One region of the Herbaspirillum sp. C9C3 genome, then DNA from elsewhere that is predicted to be linked to it. Evidence: predicted binding sites of a transcription regulator. Region 1 holds the regulator's gene; each other region holds the start of a gene.
What was found. Region 1 encodes sigma-54, which starts transcription at its own class of promoters, with help from an activator protein. Its sites were predicted from a motif close to TGGCANGNAANCTGCTTT; they were not measured.
Positions count from the first base shown of each region.

Region 2: the regulator sigma-54 is predicted to act here: its motif matches at 3,170-3,187, upstream of HNO82_RS14840 (ammonium transporter).
Region 3: the regulator sigma-54 is predicted to act here: its motif matches at 1,771-1,788, upstream of HNO82_RS01520 ([protein-PII] uridylyltransferase).

Region 1 is NZ_JABFMQ010000017.1:78,196-84,081, forward strand. It holds gene HNO82_RS16005 (KpsF/GutQ family sugar-phosphate isomerase) at 1-659, shown strand, start outside; gene HNO82_RS16010 (KdsC family phosphatase) at 659-1,213, shown strand; gene lptC (LPS export ABC transporter periplasmic protein LptC) at 1,210-1,818, shown strand; gene lptA (lipopolysaccharide transport periplasmic protein LptA) at 1,870-2,478, shown strand; gene lptB (LPS export ABC transporter ATP-binding protein) at 2,481-3,224, shown strand; gene HNO82_RS16030 (RNA polymerase factor sigma-54) at 3,324-4,814, shown strand; gene hpf (ribosome hibernation-promoting factor, HPF/YfiA family) at 4,968-5,330, shown strand; gene grxD (Grx4 family monothiol glutaredoxin) at 5,707-5,886, shown strand, end outside.
Region 2 is NZ_JABFMQ010000015.1:50,398-56,283, forward strand. It holds gene HNO82_RS14825 (alkaline phosphatase D family protein) at 1-769, opposite strand, end outside; gene HNO82_RS14830 (oxidoreductase) at 950-1,792, opposite strand; gene HNO82_RS14835 (AraC family transcriptional regulator) at 1,955-2,899, shown strand; gene HNO82_RS14840 (ammonium transporter) at 3,237-4,439, shown strand; gene HNO82_RS14845 (TetR/AcrR family transcriptional regulator) at 4,606-5,205, opposite strand; gene HNO82_RS14850 (SDR family NAD(P)-dependent oxidoreductase) at 5,412-5,886, shown strand, end outside.
Region 3 is NZ_JABFMQ010000001.1:319,985-325,870, reverse strand. It holds gene rpsB (30S ribosomal protein S2) at 1-577, opposite strand, end outside; gene map (type I methionyl aminopeptidase) at 900-1,724, shown strand; gene HNO82_RS01520 ([protein-PII] uridylyltransferase) at 1,879-4,431, shown strand; gene HNO82_RS01515 (pseudouridine synthase) at 4,542-5,288, shown strand; gene HNO82_RS01510 (cyanophycin metabolism-associated DUF1854 family protein) at 5,363-5,848, opposite strand; gene HNO82_RS01505 (cyanophycin metabolism-associated ABC transporter) at 5,853-5,886, opposite strand, start outside.

The DNA of each region.
Region 1 (5,886 bases):
AGCTGCTGGCCATCGTTCCCATCATCAAGCGCATGGGCACGGTGATCATCGCCATGACCGGCAACGACGACTCCTCCCTGGCCAGGCTGGCCGCCGTGCACCTCAACGTCGGCGTGGCCAAGGAAGCCTGTACCCTCAACCTGGCCCCGACGGCCAGCACCACGGCTACCCTGGCCATGGGCGATGCGCTGGCGGTGTCGCTGCTGGACGCACGCGGTTTCGTCGAGGAGGATTTTGCCCGCTCCCACCCCGGTGGTGCACTGGGCCGGCGCCTGCTGACCCACGTGCGCGACGTCATGCGCAGCGGCGAAGCGATTCCCGCCGTGCGTCCGGATGTGTCGCTCTCGGCCGCGCTGATGGAAATCACGCGCAAGGGCATGGCCATGACCGCCGTGGTCGATGAGCAATTCCGGCCCATCGGCGTGTTCACCGATGGCGACCTGCGCCGTCTGCTGGAGCGCGGTACGGACTTCACCAGATTCCGTATCGCCGATGTCATGCACGCCCATCCGCAGACCGTCCAGCAGGACCAACTGGCGGTGGACGCGGTGCAGCTCATGGAACAGTTCCGCATCAACCAGCTGCTGGTCACCGATGCGGACGGCGTGCTCACGGGCGCGCTGCACATCCACGACCTGACTCGCGCCAAGGTGATCTGATGAACGCGCCAGCCTTCGCCAGCACCCTGCCCGCTGCTGCACTCGCCAAGGCGGCCGCGATCCGCCTGATGATCTTCGACGTCGACGGGGTACTGACCGATGCCGGTCTGTACTACGGCGACGAGGGGGAAGTCTTCAAGCGCTTCAACGCCCTCGACGGCCACGGCATCAAGATGATGCAGCAGTACGGTACCGCCGCCGCCATCATCACCGCGCGCCAGTCTCCCTACGTGTTGCGCCGCGCGCGCGACCTGGGCATTGCCCATGTGTTCCAGGGCATCCATGACAAGCGCCAGGCCTTCGAGCAATTGCTGCAGCAAGTACAGCTCACCCCGCAGGAGTGCGGCTACCTGGGTGACGACATCATCGACCTGCCGGTGCTGACCCGCGTGGGTTTCAAGGCCTGCATGGCCAACGGTCATCGTGAGGTGAAATCGCGCAGCGACTATGTCACGCAGGCCGCCGGCGGCCATGGCGCGGTGCGCGAGATCTGCGACCTGGTGCTGGCCGCACAAGGCAACTACGAGGCGGCGCTGGCGCCGTACCTGGCATGAGCGGGCGCAGCGGCGAACGCCAGGCCGAACGCATCCGCCTGGCGGTGATCCTGGTGATCCTGATCGCGGCGGCCCTGGGCAGCTTCTGGGTCATGCAGGTCATGCGCGCCTCCGGCGACCAGCAGCCGGCGCAGCGTCCGCGCGGCAAACCCGACTACTATCTGGAAAACTTCAGCTACGTGAAGATGGGTCCGACCGGCCTGCCGCGCTATGACGTTTCCGGCGTCAAGATGGTGCACTTCCCCAGCGATGACTCCTTCGAGATCACCAAGCCGGTGGTGCACAACCTGGACCAGAATCAGGCGCCCATGCAGCTCTATTCGGATACCGCACGGGTCACCGACGACCAGACCCAGATCCACATGTACGGCAATGCCAATGCAATCCGCGCGCCCTACAAGGGCCGCGAAGAAATGCACCTGGTCTCGCAATACCTGCTGCTGTTACCCGATGATGAAATCGTCAAGACCGACAAGCCGGTCGCCATGACCATGGGGACCACGCGCCTCAATGGGGTGGGCATGGTGGCCAACAATGCGACGCAGGTGGTGCAGCTGCTCGGCAATGTACGCGGCTATTACGAGCCCGCACCGAAGAAACGCTAAGCCGGTTCAGTCCCGGACAAGAACGCCAAGAATCGAACAGACAGGAAACCAATGAAACGCTCACTCTTACTGCCGATGCTGATGCTGGCTGCCGTGTGCGGTGTGGCCAACGCCGAGAAGGCGGACTCCACCAAGCCCACCAACATCGAGGCAGACCAGATGGTCTATGACGACGTGCGCCAGGTGAAGACCTTCACCGGCAACGTCGTGATGACACGTGGCACCCTGATCATCAAGGCCGGCCGCGTGGTATTGACGACCGATCAGTACGGTTATGAAAATGCGGTGCTGTATGCCGCGCCTGGTGCGCTGGCAACCTTCCGCCAGAAGCGTGACGGCGGCCCCAATCTGTGGATCGAAGGCCAGGCCGAGCGCATCGAGTATTCGGAGCAGACGGAAGTGTCCAAGCTGTTCCAGCGCGCCCACATCCAGCGCATGGACGGCGACCGCATCACCGATGAAGTCAACGGCGAATTCATTTCCTATGACAGCCGCGCCGAATTCTATTCGGTCAACAACACTGCCAGCGGCCAGAGCAAGCCGGGCGCGGGCCGCATCACGGCCGTGATCCAGCCCAAGAACCCGCCGCCGGCCACGGACGCCCAGCCCGCAGCACCGGCCCAGCCGGCAGCGCGTCGTCAGAACGGAAAGGACCAGTAAGGATGGTAGCCAGTTCGCTGGTCGTTCGCGGCCTGAAGAAAAGTTACGGCGCGCGCCAGGTGGTGCGCGATGTCTCGATGGAAGTGCGCAGCGGCGAAGTGGTCGGCCTGCTCGGCCCCAATGGTGCCGGCAAGACCACCTCGTTCTACATGATCGTGGGGCTGGTACCCTCCGATGGCGGCGAGATCGACCTGGATGGCGCGCCCATTTCGCGCATGCCCATTCACAAGCGCGCCACCATGGGCCTGTCCTACCTGCCGCAGGAAGCCTCGGTGTTTCGCAAGCTGACGGTGGAAGACAACATCCGCGCCGTGCTGGAGCTGCGCCAGGAAGACGGCAAGCCGCTCTCGCGCGATGAAATCGAGGGCCGCCTCAACAACCTGCTGCACGAACTGCAGATCGAAAAGCTGCGCGAAAGCCAGGCCCTGTCACTGTCGGGCGGTGAGCGCCGACGCGTCGAGATCGCTCGCGCGCTGGCCACCGATCCGCGCTTCGTGCTGCTCGATGAACCGTTTGCCGGTATCGACCCGATTGCGGTGATCGAGATCCAGCGTATCGTGCGCTTCCTCAAGGAGCGCGGCATCGGCGTGCTCATCACCGACCACAACGTGCGCGAGACGCTGGGCATCTGCGATCGCGCCTACATCATCAACCAGGGCACGGTGCTGGCCAGCGGCAATCCGGAAGAGATCATTGCCAACGAGTCGGTACGCCGCGTCTATCTGGGCGAGCACTTCCGCATGTAAGCAGCACAGTCGCCCTACGTATCGAGCATCACCGACACCCAGGCATCACGCAACGACAGGCACAGCAACCCGCGGGCCACGCCGCTTTCAGAAAGACAGATGAAACAGTCGCTCCAGTTACGTACCTCGCAGCACCTCGCATTGACGCCGCAACTGCAGCAGTCGATCAGGCTGCTGCAACTGTCGACGCTGGAACTGCACCAGGAACTGGAACAGATCCTCTCCGACAATCCCCTGCTGGAGCGTCTCGATGACGCTCTCGACAATTCGGTGCGTCTGCTGGCCGACGGTGCCGTCTCCAGTTCGCCTTCCAGTGGCGTGGCCGACACCCCTCATGAAAACAGCGGCGAAGCGACGCCCGCTGCCAGCGATGGCGATTCCAGCTTCGAGTACCAGGACAACAATCCGGACACCGGTGTCACCGGTGATGCCGACTGGAGCTTCGATGACGTCGCCCGCAGCGGCAAGTCACCCGATGACGACGATGCCCGCCCGCAGCTGGAAGCCCATGAACTGACCCTGCGCGAACACCTGCTGGAACAGATCCGCGTGACTGCGCGCACCCTGCGCGATCGTGCGCTGCTGGAACTGCTCACCGATGCGCTCGACGAGAGCGGCTATCTGGAAGAACCGCTGGAGGACATCCTCGCGCGCCTGCCTGAAGAGCTGGGTATCGACATGGAAGAGCTGTCGATTTCGCTCAAGCTGCTGCAGAGCCTGGACCCGGCCGGCGTGGGCGCGCGCAGTGCCGGCGAATGCCTGGCCTTGCAGATCCGCCGCCTGCCCAAGATCCCCTTTGTCACGCGCAAGCTGGCGCTGAGGATCGTTGAGGATTACCTGCCGCTGTTCGCCCAGCGCGACTTCAACAAGATCAAGAAGGCCCTCGATTGTGACGACGAAGACCTGCGTGAAGCCCAGGCCGTGATCCGCCAGTGCCGTCCGCATCCGGGTGCCGAATTCGCGCGTGACGCCTCGGACTACGTGGTGCCGGACGTGATTGTCAAGCAGACAAAGAACGGCTGGCAGGTCATGCTCAACCATGAGGTCATGCCCAAGCTGCGCGTCAATGCGATGTACGCCAGTGCCTTGAAGCAGGCCAAGGGCGAAGGTTCGCTGTCCTCGCAGTTGCAGGAAGCCAAGTGGCTCATCAAGAACATGCGGCAACGTTTCGATACGATTTTGCGCGTCGCGCAGGCTATTGTGGAACGTCAAAGAAACTTCTTTTCCCATGGTGCAGTGGCCATGCGCCCCCTTGTGCTGCGTGAAATTGCTGATACACTGGGTCTACACGAGAGCACCATCTCTCGCGTGACGACTCAGAAATACATGCTCACTCCGCATGGTATGTTTGAGTTGAAATACTTCTTCGGTAGCCACGTCGCGACTGAAACCGGAGGCGAAGCTTCCTCCACCGCGATACGGGCGCTGATCAAACAGTTGATAGGAGCCGAAAACCCGCAGACCCCATTATCCGATAGCAAGATTGCGGATATGCTGGCAGAACAAGGCATGGTGGTCGCGCGACGCACAGTCGCCAAATACCGCGAAGTGTTGAAGATTCCGCCAGTCAATCTCCGCAAGTCCCTCTGAGTTTTTCCTCAGTTTTTCTGCAGTACCGTTGCTGTGTTCAGGCAAGCATCCCGACTGATGCCCACGCCATCCGACACGAAGACCGTGCCCGTGGTACAGCTGCAGCAGGATCGATTGCACGAACCTCCAGTGACTTCACGATAGGAGTCTTGTATGAATCTGACCATCAGTGGACACCACCTCGAACTGACCCCCGCCATCCGGGAATACGTGCAAAGCAAGCTCTCGCGTATCAAGCGCCATTTCGACAACGTGATCGACGTCAGCGTGATCCTGAGCGTAGATAAACTCACAGAAAAGGAAAAGCGCCAAAAAGCGGAAATCAACGTCCACATCAAGGGGAAGGATCTACATGCGGAAAGCATCGCACACGACCTCTACGCTGCCATTGACACCCTGATCGACAAGCTCGATCGCCAGGTCATCAAGCACAAGGACAAGTTGCAGGAGCATCACTCCATTGCCAAGCGCCTGCCGGACGACACGCCCGAGGATGCGGTAGCCGGAGCGGCATAAGCCAGGACACCAACGGCAAGCCACCTCGCAGCCTGCAGGGCTGCTGAGAAAGCCAGCCGGATTTCACGAGGAAGGGGCGCGCAAGCGCCCTTTTTCATTGGGGCCACAGCATCTGTCGATGCCTGTGAAAAACATATAAATCATTACGCAGGGCGACTGCCCGGCAAACCCGGCAGTCAACATTGTTCACCGCTCTGCTTGAATGTCTTGCGCAGCACCCTCATCTACTGCCCAGAGGAAACTGCATACGGTATAAATCATTTCCTTGATGCAATTTCCCGCCGGCTCGGACGGACGAATGGCGTGCTGCCGATTTCAACGCGCCTGCCGGCTTTTCCCTATAATGTCGGGCAATCCCATTTTTAAAGGCACAGCCATGAGCGACGTCCAATCCTGGATCAAAGAAACCGTGACCCAAAACCCTGTGGTGCTGTTCATGAAGGGCACTGCACAGTTCCCGCAATGCGGCTTTTCCGGCAAGGCCATCCAGCTGCTCAAGGCCAGCGGCGCCGAGAACATCGTCACCGTCAACGTGCTGGAAAGCCCCGACGTGCGC
Region 2 (5,886 bases), on a different contig from region 1:
AGGGCACCTCGGCGGCGAAGCGGCGCTTGTTGGCGTCCAGCATGTTGTAGGCAAAGTTGCCGCGATAGTCGTCCAGCGTCTGCGCGACCCTGGACTTGGCTTCGGTCACCACGTTGCGCCACAGTGTTCCGTCCTCCAGCTTCACTTCGGCCTGGATGGGGCCATCGGCATAGATCTGGTCGCCCGAGTGGATGAAGAAATCCGGACGGAAGCGGCGCATGCTTTCATAAACGCGATAACCGCCCCACTGCTCATTGATGCCCCAGCCCTGCCCGGCTTCGTCGCCCGAAAAGGCGAAGGTGATGTCGCGCGCCTGGCCATGTGCAGAGGCAGGCAGCATGAGGCTGCCGGTCAGCGTTTCGCTCAGGGCCGATTCATGCTGCAGGTCCTGGAAGCGCACGCGATAGTAGACGCGTTCTCCGGCCGGCAGGCCACGCAGGTCCACGCGCGCGGTGTAGTCCTCCCGTGCCAGCGCGGTCGGGCCGACGATGCGCACGGGATTGCTGAAGTTCTCGCGGGTGGAATACTCGACCAGCATGCGCGCATTGCGATCGGTACGCGCCCAGAGCATGGCGCTGTCACGCGTCACATCGCCGCTCATGACGCCGCCGGGCAATTGCGGGCGCAGGCGTTCGGAGGTGATGATGGCCGGTGCGGCGGAAAAGGCGGCCGGGGCGCTCAAGGTGGTGGCGGCGGCCACCGTGGTCAGTGCGCTGTCGCGCAGGAAGCGGCGACGGCTGTGGTCGGCTGGCGGGTATTGGTCTGGCATGGCGGCTCCTGTGAGGGTGAGGGATACACGGGGGGAGCTGCAATCTAGCAATCCAATATGACCGTCCAATGAAACCATGATGACCAATCCTGACCGCAGCTGAAATGCAGTCAGTCGCTCGAAAATATACGCCCCCTCCGCGCAGTGATGTTCTTCGGTGGACCCGTCACGCAAGGGCATTTACGGAAAGTCGGTGGAGACGGAGACCTGTTCCCATGCGTCGATCTCCTGACTCATCTTCGTCAGCTTTTCCCGCACCAGCCTGACTGCATCGCTGCCCAGCAGGAGATGCTCCGGGGCGTTGACATCGTCGGCCAAGGCCAGGATTACCTGCGCCGCCTTCGCCGGATCGCCGAGCTGGTGACCGCTCTTGGCCTGACGCGCAGCGCGGATCGGATCGATCACTGCGTCATAGTCGGAGAGGCTGCGCGGCGAACGGACCATGGAGCGGCCTGCCCAGTCGGTGCGGAACGAGCCTGGCGCTACCGCCGTGACCTTGATGCCGAAGTCAGCCACTTCCTTGGCCAGGGTCTCTGAAATGCCTTCCAGAGCAAACTTGCTGCCACAGTAGTAGGCGATGCCCGGCATGGTAATGAATCCACCCATGGAGGTGATGTTGATGACATGGCCGCGTCGCCGCGTCCGCATGGCCGGCAGCACGGCCTTGATCATGGCGACGGCACCGAAGACATTGACGTCGAACTGATGCCGCATCTGCTCCAGCGAAGACTCTTCCAGCGCCCCTTCATGACCGTAGCCGGCATTGTTGACCAGGACGTCGACAGGACCAAGGCGCTCGGTCGCGCTGCCGATGACACTGTCAATGGAAGGAAAATCGGTGACATCGAGCACCACTGCCATCGCCCGCCCCGGTGCGAGGTGCTCGAAGACCGCTCGCGCCTCCTCGTTGCGCACTGTGCCTATTACTGTATGTCCCGCCTGCAAGGCCGCATGGGACAGCGCACGTCCAAAACCTGAGCTGACACCCGTAATCAGAAAATTCAATTTGTCGGACTTCTGCATGACCATCGCCACATCTCCCGTGAAACCGCCCTCCTGACGAACCAAACCGGTTCATCACCCGGGAAGGCGACGGCTTCAATGATAGGCAGGTGCACTTGACTGCACCATGTCGGTTGGCATTCAATGTTTGCCTAAACCTATCAATTGACGATGACGGGACGCATGAAGACATCTCAAGCTTTGACCTCGGGTGTGCACCAGCGCATGGTGGACCTGCTCATGCAGCTCGCGCCTGAAGAGGGCTACAACCTCTCGCTGCTGCCGGATGTGCGCCTGCTGCGTTCCAATCGCCGCCTGCGTGAAACACCGGTGCTCTACGAGCCGGGCATCGTCGTGGTCGTGCAGGGAAGAAAGCGCGGCTACCTGGGCGGGAAGACCTATCTCTATGATGCCCGCCACTATCTGGCCGTCTCCGTGCCGGTGCCATTCACGATGCAAACCGATGCCAGCGCGAAGGCGCCACTGCTGGCGATCTACTTTCGGCTGGACTTCCAGCTGCTGGCCGAAGTGCTCTTGCAGATGGACCAGACCGATGTGCGCGCCAGTCCGCAAACCATGTTCGCTACCCGGATGGACGAGAGGATGTCGGCCTCCGTCCTGCGCCTGCTGGAGGCCATGTGCATTCCGATGGAGGCCCGCATACTGGGCCGCTCCCTGGTCAAGGAAATCTACCTGCGGGTACTCAGCGGCGAACAGGGCGCCTCCATGCGAGCCGCATTGCGCAATGACGGACAGTACGCAAAGGTAGCTCGCGCCATCCGGAAGATCCATGCCGCCTACGCGGACAAGCTGGACGTGGAACAGCTGGCGCAAGAAGCCGGGATGAGTCCGCCATCCTTTCATGCGCATTTCAAGGCGGTCACCGCCACCTCGCCCATGCAGTATCTCAAGTCCACGCGTCTGCATCAGGCGCGTCTGCTGATGTTGCGCAACGGCCTGACGGTAGCCGCAGCCAGCGCCACCGTGGGCTACGAAAGCGCATCCCAGTTCAGCCGTGAATTCAAGCGATTGTTCGGCATGACGCCCGTGCAGGAGGTCACCAGAATGAAGACCGCCTACGCGCTTCCCGCGCCGGATCCTGCTGCGCTGTTCGTATCATCGCACTAGGCGGGCCCTAGGTACGCGGCGTTTCCTGCGGCTCCCACGGAGGATGACTGCCGAAGTCCTCGGCGAGATAGTCGACGAAGCGGCGCACTTTGATCGGAATTCCCCGCGCGCCGGGAAGGCGAAGACCATGGGACTCGCGCACCAAAATGCAGCTCATCAACCTGGAGCATGCCCGCAACGCACGAAGTTCGTGCGCAACGTTCACTGACAAGATCCTGATGCACCAGAAAAGTCGTTTCAAATCAAGGAACTGCGAATTTTTCACCAAAATGGAACGGAAATTGCTTTAGTCCTGGCTTTCAAGCATTTTCTTGCACACTTTTTGGGAGATTTTCTGGTGGACGATCACAAAAACGGCGCAGACGCCCTCTTCATCCTGCTGGGGGCGATCATGATTCTGGCCATGCACGCCGGCTTTGCCTTCCTTGAGCTGGGGACGGTACGCAAGAAGAACCAGGTCAATGCTCTGGTGAAGATCCTGGCGGACTTTGCGGTCTCGACCATCGTCTATTTCTTCATCGGCTACTACGTGGCCTATGGCGTGAGCTTCTTTGCGGGAGCCGAGACGCTGGCCCAGCGCAGTGGTTTCGAGCTGGTGAAGTTCTTTTTCCTGCTGACCTTTGCGGCGGCCATTCCGGCCATCATCTCGGGCGGCATTGCCGAGCGTTCCAAGTTCAATCCGCAGCTGGTGGCCACGGCCGTGCTGGTGGGTGTGGTCTATCCCTTCTTCGAGGGCATTGCCTGGAACCAGCACCTGGGTGTGCAAGCCTGGCTGGCGGCGACCTTCGGTGCGCAGTTCCATGACTTCGCCGGTTCCATCGTGGTCCACGCCGTAGGCGGCTGGATCGCCCTGCCTGCGGTGCTGCTGCTGGGTGCGCGGCGTGGCCGTTACAGCAAGGAAGGTGCGGTGGCGGCGCATCCCCCCTCCAACATACCCTTCCTGGCCCTGGGCGCATGGATTCTGACGGTGGGCTGGTTCGGCTTCAACGTGATGAGCGCGCAGACGCTGGACAAGATGAATGGCCTGGTCGCGATGAATTCGCTCATGGCCATGGCCGGGGGGACGCTGGTGGCCCTGATGATGGGACGCAACGATCCCGGTTTTGCCTACAACGGTCCACTGGCCGGACTGGTAGCGGTATGCGCTGGCTCGGACCTGATGCACCCGCTGGGCGCGCTGGTCACGGGTGGCATTGCAGGCGCGATTTTCGTATGGATGTTCACCCGCACGCAGAACAAGTGGAAGATCGACGATGTACTGGGCGTATGGCCGCTGCACGGGCTGTGCGGACTGTGGGGCGGACTCGCAGCCGGCATCTTCGGCTTGCAGGCCCTGGGCGGAAGGGGCGGTGTGTCGTTCATGTCGCAGCTCATCGGCAGCCTCATGGGCATTGCCATTGCGGCGGCAGGAGGCTGGATCGTCTATGGCTTGCTGAAGAAAATGGTGGGGATTCGTCTTGATCCGGAACAGGAATTTGAAGGCGCGGATCTGGCCATTCACAAGATTTCTTCGACCGCGGAGAGGGAGACCAGCTGGTAAGTCCGGTGAGGCAATGCAGATGAAGTCCGTTGATTGCGGCAAACGCTGACGGACGCATTGATTGCGACGCGAAAACGCCAACACAAAAGAATCAAGCCAAACAATTTCCCGCCTGCACTTGCACTTCTGCGAACTCGTGCATTTGACGATCAAATGCACAAGAGTTCTATGAAGACTGGAAATCCTGATTCGTTTCAGCTGCATTCAATGTGGCCATGAGCCGGTCCCGGACAACCGACAGGATTTCGTCTGCCAGAGGGAGATCATCCGGACATGCGCGCGACATGACGAGTGCACCGACCGCACACGCCAAGATGCTCAGGTTTTGAGCCCTCTCCTCTCTCCCCTCGAACGAATCCGATTCTGCGCTGAGCTTGCTTAGCGTTGCCAGCATCTTTTCGATACCTGCTGCAAAGCTGGCTCGAACAGCCTCGGGCTGGCGCGCAGCGTCCCCGCCTAGCGCAGCGATCGTGCATCCATTCGTCCGGTTGTCCCGATGGGCGCGAGAGAGATAGTGCCTTACCAGCTCAGCAATCTCGATGCCCACGGATTGCTCTGCAGTCTGTGCGAGACCACAAGCCGCCGATTCTGCAATGAGGTCGGATTTGGAGGCGAAGTGCTTGTAGAACCCGCCATGAGTAAGACCCGCGGCGGACATCAAATCGGCAATGCCGACCCCATCATAGCCGTGCTCACGAAACAACAGAGACGCAGTTTCAACAACGCGCGCACGGTTTGCCTGTACCTGGGCCTTTGTAACCTTCATGGATATCTCATCGTGAAATGTTCAGCAGTGAGAATCCTACCACATTTTGATTATGACTATAATCAAAGTATTGACATCAATGATTATGATCATCATCATTGCATCTCTACCTGCCTCGACTCTTTGCCCCCTGCTCCACGCGATCAGGGCGCCGGGGGAGTGGGGAATTTAAACAACGCAATCGCCAGCGAACAAGGAAACCCGCCATGAGCAAGTTACCGACAGCCCTTATCACCGGAGCCTCCAGCGGTATCGGTGCCACCTATGCCCAACGTTTGGCCCGGCGAGGTCATGCACTGGTGCTGGTAGCACGGGATCATGAACGTCTCAACAAATTGGCAGCCAGCTTGCACGATGACACCGGCGTGGCCGTCGAAGTCTTGCCCGCTGATTTGACGAACCCGACCGACCTGGTCGGACTCGAAACCCGCTTGCGCGAGGACTCCGACATCGAAGTGCTTGTCAACAATGCGGGGATTGCTCAGTCAGGCCGGTTTGTTGAGCAGACGGCGCAAGGCATTGATCGCCTGATTGCACTCAATACGACGGCGCCCACCCGCCTTGCGGCCGCAGTGGCGGGACGTTTTGCCGGGTCCGCGAGAGGCGCTATCGTCAATATTGGCTCCGTCGTGGGTTTCGCTCCCGAGTTCGGAACCGCGATCTATGGCGCCACCAAGGCCT
Region 3 (5,886 bases), on a different contig from region 1:
CGGGCGAGTGGTTGGTATCGACCACGCCGATGACCGGAATGCCCAGCTTGGCGGCTTCGGTGATGGCGCCCTTGTGGTAGCCGACGTCGATGACGAAGATGGCGTCAGGAATGCCGCCCATGTCCTTGATGCCGCCGATGGCCTTCTGCAGCTTTTCCTGTTCACGGGTGAACAGCAGGGCTTCCTTCTTCGACAGCTTCTCGACCGAACCGTCTTCGATGGCAGCTTCCATGTCCTTCAGACGCTTGATGGAGGTCTTGATGGTCTTGAAGTTGGTCAGCATGCCGCCCAGCCAGCGCTGGTCAACGTAGGGCACGCCAGCGCGTTGCGCTTCAGCGGCCAGGATGTCGCGGGCTTGACGCTTGGTGCCGACGAACAGGATGGTGCCGCGATTGGCCGACAGCTGGCGCACGTACTTGACGGCTTCCTGGTACATGCCCAGGGTCTTTTCCAGGTTGACGATGTGAATCTTGTTGCGATGGCCGAAAATGAAGGGGGCCATCTTGGGGTTCCAGAAGCGGGTTTGGTGACCGAAGTGGACACCGGCTTCCAGCATTTCGCGCATGGTAACGGACATGAATTTCTCCAGGGTTAGGTCTGGAATCCGCTCGGTCATCCGGCTCATGCAGCCGGACACCCTTTTAGCGAACGGATTCGCGTTTCAAAAGATTTTTACGACAGTTTTTACAACATTTATTGTCAAAGCCACATGAAGAATCACTCCGCACATCACATTCGACAACCAATCCGTGGTTTCAGATCAGCCCGGCATTCTACTCGACCCTGCCCTTTTGTTCAAGTAGCACATGAAGCCAGGTCGCCCCGAGCGCACAAAACAGAAACCACCCCCGTCGTCTATAATCCTGACTTGACGATTTTCTAGCGAATTGCGATTCATCATGGGCAACATCACCATCAAGACCGCCGAAGACATCGAAGGCATGCGCGTGGCCGGCCGGCTGGCCGCCGAGGTGCTGGACTACATCACCCCCTTCGTGAAACCGGGCGTGACCACCGGCGAGATCGACCGCCTCTGCCACGAGTACATGACCAACGTGCAAGGCAGCATCCCGGCCCCGCTGAACTACTGTCCGCCGGGCTACACGCCCTACCCCAAGGCGATCTGCACGTCCCTCAACGACGTGATCTGCCATGGCATCCCGGGCGACAAGGTGATGAAGAACGGTGACGTGCTCAACATCGACGTCACCATCATCAAGGATGGTTACCACGGCGACACCAGCCGCATGTTCTTCCTGGGCGAACCCTCCATCCTGGCGCGCCGCCTGACCGAAATCACGTATGAGTGCATGTGGCTGGGTATCTCCAAGATCAAGCCCGGCGCCCACCTGGGCGACATCGGCCATGTCATCCAGCAGCATGCCGAAAAGGCCGGCTACAGCGTGGTGCGCGAATTCTGCGGCCACGGCATCGGCAAGGTCTTCCATGAAGAGCCGCAGGTGCTGCACTACGGTCGTCCCGGCACGCTGGAAAGGCTGGAAGCCGGCATGATCTTCACGGTCGAACCGATGATCAACGCCGGCCGCCGTGAAATCCGCGAAATGGGCGATGGCTGGACCATCAAGACCAAGGATCGCAGCCTGTCGGCCCAGTGGGAACACACCGTGCTGGTCACCGAGACCGGTTTCGAGGTACTGACGGTGTCGCCCGGCATGCCGGCGCCGCCCGCCTTCATCCAGAACCAGGTCGCCACCCCGGCGTGATCCTGGCCGCCGGAACCATGTGCCCATCCACGCTGCGCACAGTTTCCGGCACGAAACCTGCTTGGGGCCCGAAGCCGCATGGGGATGCGGCTTCGTTCACGTTTGGCGCCGCCCCGCCGCCTTGCCAGCACTGATTGTCTGATTGCCTACCACGATGCCCACACTCGCCATCACGCTCAAGAAACAGCTCAAGGCCGCGCGCCAGCAAGCCATCGAGGTGTTCCAGTCCAACCACAAGACCGAGCAGTTGCTGGCGCAGTTGCGCCGCAACGTGGATGAGGCCCTCACCACCGCCTGGGAGGAACTGGGCATGTCCGGCAACGCCGCCCTGGTGGCCGTGGGCGGCTATGGTCGGGGCGAGCTGTTCCCGCATTCGGATGTGGACGTGCTGATCCTGCTGGACCAGACCCCGGATGCCGCCAAGAAGGAAAAACTGGAGTCCCTGGTACAGTTGTTCTGGGACATCGGTCTGGAAATTGGCCACAGCATCCGCACCATCGACGAGTGCCTGGACGAATCCGCCGCCGACATCACGGTACAGACCAGTCTGCTGGAAGCCCGCCTGGTGACCGGCAACCGTGCTCTTTTCAAGCAATTGCAGGAACGCTACCTGGCCGCACTGGACCCGCTGGCCTTCTTCCAGGCCAAGACCCTGGAAATGCGCCAGCGCCACATCAAATATGAAGATACCCCCTACAGTCTGGAACCCAACTGCAAGGAAAGTCCCGGCGGCCTGCGTGACCTGCAGGTGATCCTGTGGGTAGCCAAGGCAGCGGGCCTGGGCAATTCCTGGGGCGAACTGGCCGAGCACGGCATGCTGACCTCCACCGAGGCGCGCCAGTTGCGTCAGAAGGAACGCGCCTTCAAGGACATCCGCATCCGCCTGCACATCGTCACGGATCGCCGTGAAGACCGCCTGGTATTCGACATCCAGACCCCGATTGCCGAGACCTTCGGCTTCAAGACCACCGACACCCGGCGCGCCAGCGAATACCTGATGCAGCGCTACTACTGGGCCGCCAAGGCGGTCACCCAGTTGAACACCATCCTGCTGCAGAACATCGAAGCGCACCTGTTCCCGCAGCAGGCCGTGCCGCGCCCGCTCAACGAGCGCTTCAATGAAGTCAACGGATTCGTCGACATCGCCCATGACAAGGTCTTCGAGGAGACGCCTTCGGCCATGCTGGAAGTGTTTCTGGTACTGTCCGAGCATCCGGAACTCAAGGACATGTCCGCGCGCACCCTGCGTGCGCTGTGGCACGCGCGCTTCAAGATCGACAACGCCTTCCGCGCCAATCCGGAGAATCACCGCCTGTTCATGCAGATCATCCAGAGCAAGCGCGGCATCACCCATGCCCTGCGCGGGATGAACTCCACCAGCGTGCTGGGCCGCTATCTGCCGAACTTCCGCCAGATCGTCGGGCAGATGCAGCATGACCTGTTCCATGTCTACACGGTGGACCAGCACATCCTGATGGTGGTGCGCAACGTACGCCGCTTCACCATGAGCGAACACGCGCATGAATACCCCTTCTGCAGCCAGTTGATGGCCAACTTCGGCCAGCCCTGGGTGCTGTATGTTGCAGCACTGTTCCACGACATCGCCAAGGGCCGGGGTGGCGACCACTCCAAGCTGGGCATGGCCGACGCCCGCGCCTTCTGCGAGCAGCACGGCATCTCGCCGGACAATACCGAGCTGATCGTGTTTCTGGTCGAGCAGCATCTGGCCATGTCGCACGTGGCGCAGAAACAGGACATGTCGGACCCCGACGTCATCACCGCCTTCGCCCAGCTGGTCAAGGATGAGCGCCATCTGACCGCACTCTACCTGCTGACGGTGGCTGACATCCGCGGTACCAGCCCCAAGGTCTGGAACGCCTGGAAGGGCAAGCTGCTCGAAGACCTCTACCGCATGACCCTGCGCGTGCTGGGCGGAGAAGCCCCCTCGGCCGACCGCGAACTGAAGAACACCCAGCAGGAAGCCATCAAGACCCTGCGCCTCTACGGCCTGCCGGCCGATGCCCACGAAAAGCTGTGGAAGCAGCTGGACGTGGCCTACTTCCTGCGCCACGACGCCTCCGACATCGCCTGGCAGACGCGCTGCTTCTACGACAAGGTGGAGACCGGCGTACCGCTGGTGCGCTGCCGCCTGGCGCCCATTGGCGAAGGGGTGCAGGTGGCGGTCTACACACCCGACCGCCCCGACCTGTTTGCGCGCATCTGCAGCTATTTCGATGAAAAAAGCTTCAGCATCTTCGACGCCAAGATCCACACCACCCGCAACAACTACGCGCTGGATGCCTTCCTCATCAATGCGCCGGTGTTTGCCAAGAACTACCGCGACATCATCAACCTGATCGAGCACGAGCTCGGCGCCCTGCTGCTGTCGGAGGAGCCGCTGCCGGCACCGTCCAAGGCGCGCCTGTCGCGCCTGTCGCGCACCTTCCCGGTCAATCCCTCGGTGGACCTGCGCCCGGATGAACGCGGCCAGTATTACCTGCTGTCGGTCTCGGCCAATGACCGAGCCGGACTGCTGTATTCGATCTCCAACGTGCTGGCCAAGTATCGGATCAACCTGCACACGGCCAAGGTCATGACGCTGGGCGAGCGCGTGGAAGACGTGTTCCTCATCGACGGCCCGGGCCTGTCCCAGCCACGCAACCAGATCATGCTGGAAACCGAGCTGCTCCAGACCCTGCGCATCTGACCCGGCTCACCCTGTCCGCGCTGCCGCCCGGTCTGGCGCGGCGGCGCGGCTGGCCGTACAATCTCACCCTCGCCGCTGGCCGGCCCTCCGTTTTTCGCAAGGCAATCCCCATGACTGAACCTGTACGACTTTCCAAACGCATGTCCGAACTCGGCCTGTGCTCGCGCCGCGAAGCCGACGAGTGGATCGAGAAAGGCTGGGTGCGCGTGGATGGCCAGGTGGTGTCGGTGCTGGGCAGCAAGGTGCTGCCGCACCAGAAGGTCACCGTGGAACGTCAGGCCAGCGCCGAACAGGCCCAGCGCGTGACCATCCTCATCAACAAGCCCATGGGCTACGTCAGCGGCCAGGCCGAGGATGGCTACAAGCCGGCCGTGGTGCTGGTCAATGAACAGTCGCGCTGGGCCGAAGACCAGACCGAGATGCGCTTCCACCCGCGCCAGTTGAAGAGCCTGGTGCCGGCTGGACGGCTGGACATCGATTCGGTGGGCCTCCTGGTACTGACCCAGGATGGCCGCATCGCCAAGCAGTTGATCGGCGAGGATTCGGCGGTCGACAAGGAATACCTGGTGCGCGTGCAATACACCCGCCCCGGCAAGCTGCCCGAATCCGATCTCAAGCGCCTGAACCACGGCCTCATCATGGACGGCAAGCCGCTGCGTCCGGCCAAGGTGATGTGGCAGAACGAAGATCAGCTGCGCTTCATCCTGCGCGAAGGCAAGAAGCGCCAGATCCGCCGCATGTGCGACATGGTGGGGCTGAAGGTGATCGGCTTGAAGCGCGTGCGTATCGGCGGGGTGAAGCTGGGTGAACTGCCGACCGGCCAGTGGCGCTATCTGCGACCGGACGAGAAGTTCTGAACGCGATCCCCTGGATGAAAAAACGGCCCTGACTCACCATCAGGGCCGTTCTCTTTTGCAGCAGGCAAAAGGGATCAGAGGAAGCGATCCAGAATCTTGCGGCTGTGCTTGTCCAGCGCCTTCTGGTCGCGGATCAGGAACTGGATGCCGTGACTGTCCGCAATCAGCAGTGCCGGCGCCGCCAGGCGACGGATGTCTTCCTCGCCCTTGAGCGTGAAGGTGGTGGTGCCACGCGTGGTCTGCACGGTCCAGTCGCTGGGCGTGGCGAAGGTGGAGACACTGACGATGCGCTGGATCTCCGGCATGAATTCGCGGCTGGCGAGTTCTTCCTCGATCAGGCGGCGCGTCGCGGCATCCACTTGATCCAGCGTGTCGATCCAGGCCAGCTCATGACCATCGCTGCTGACCAGAGATAGCCCGCTTTCAGGCGATGTGATCGGAAATGCACGCACCGGAATCACGTGCTCGTGCACGCCGCCCTGGGCGTCGGTGAGCACCAGGCGCCCGAAAGGATTGCGTGCCAATGTGAAGGTTTGGGCAAAATTCATCGTGGTGCTCATGGCCTTATTCGCCCTTCTCTTCTTCGCTCACCGAGACC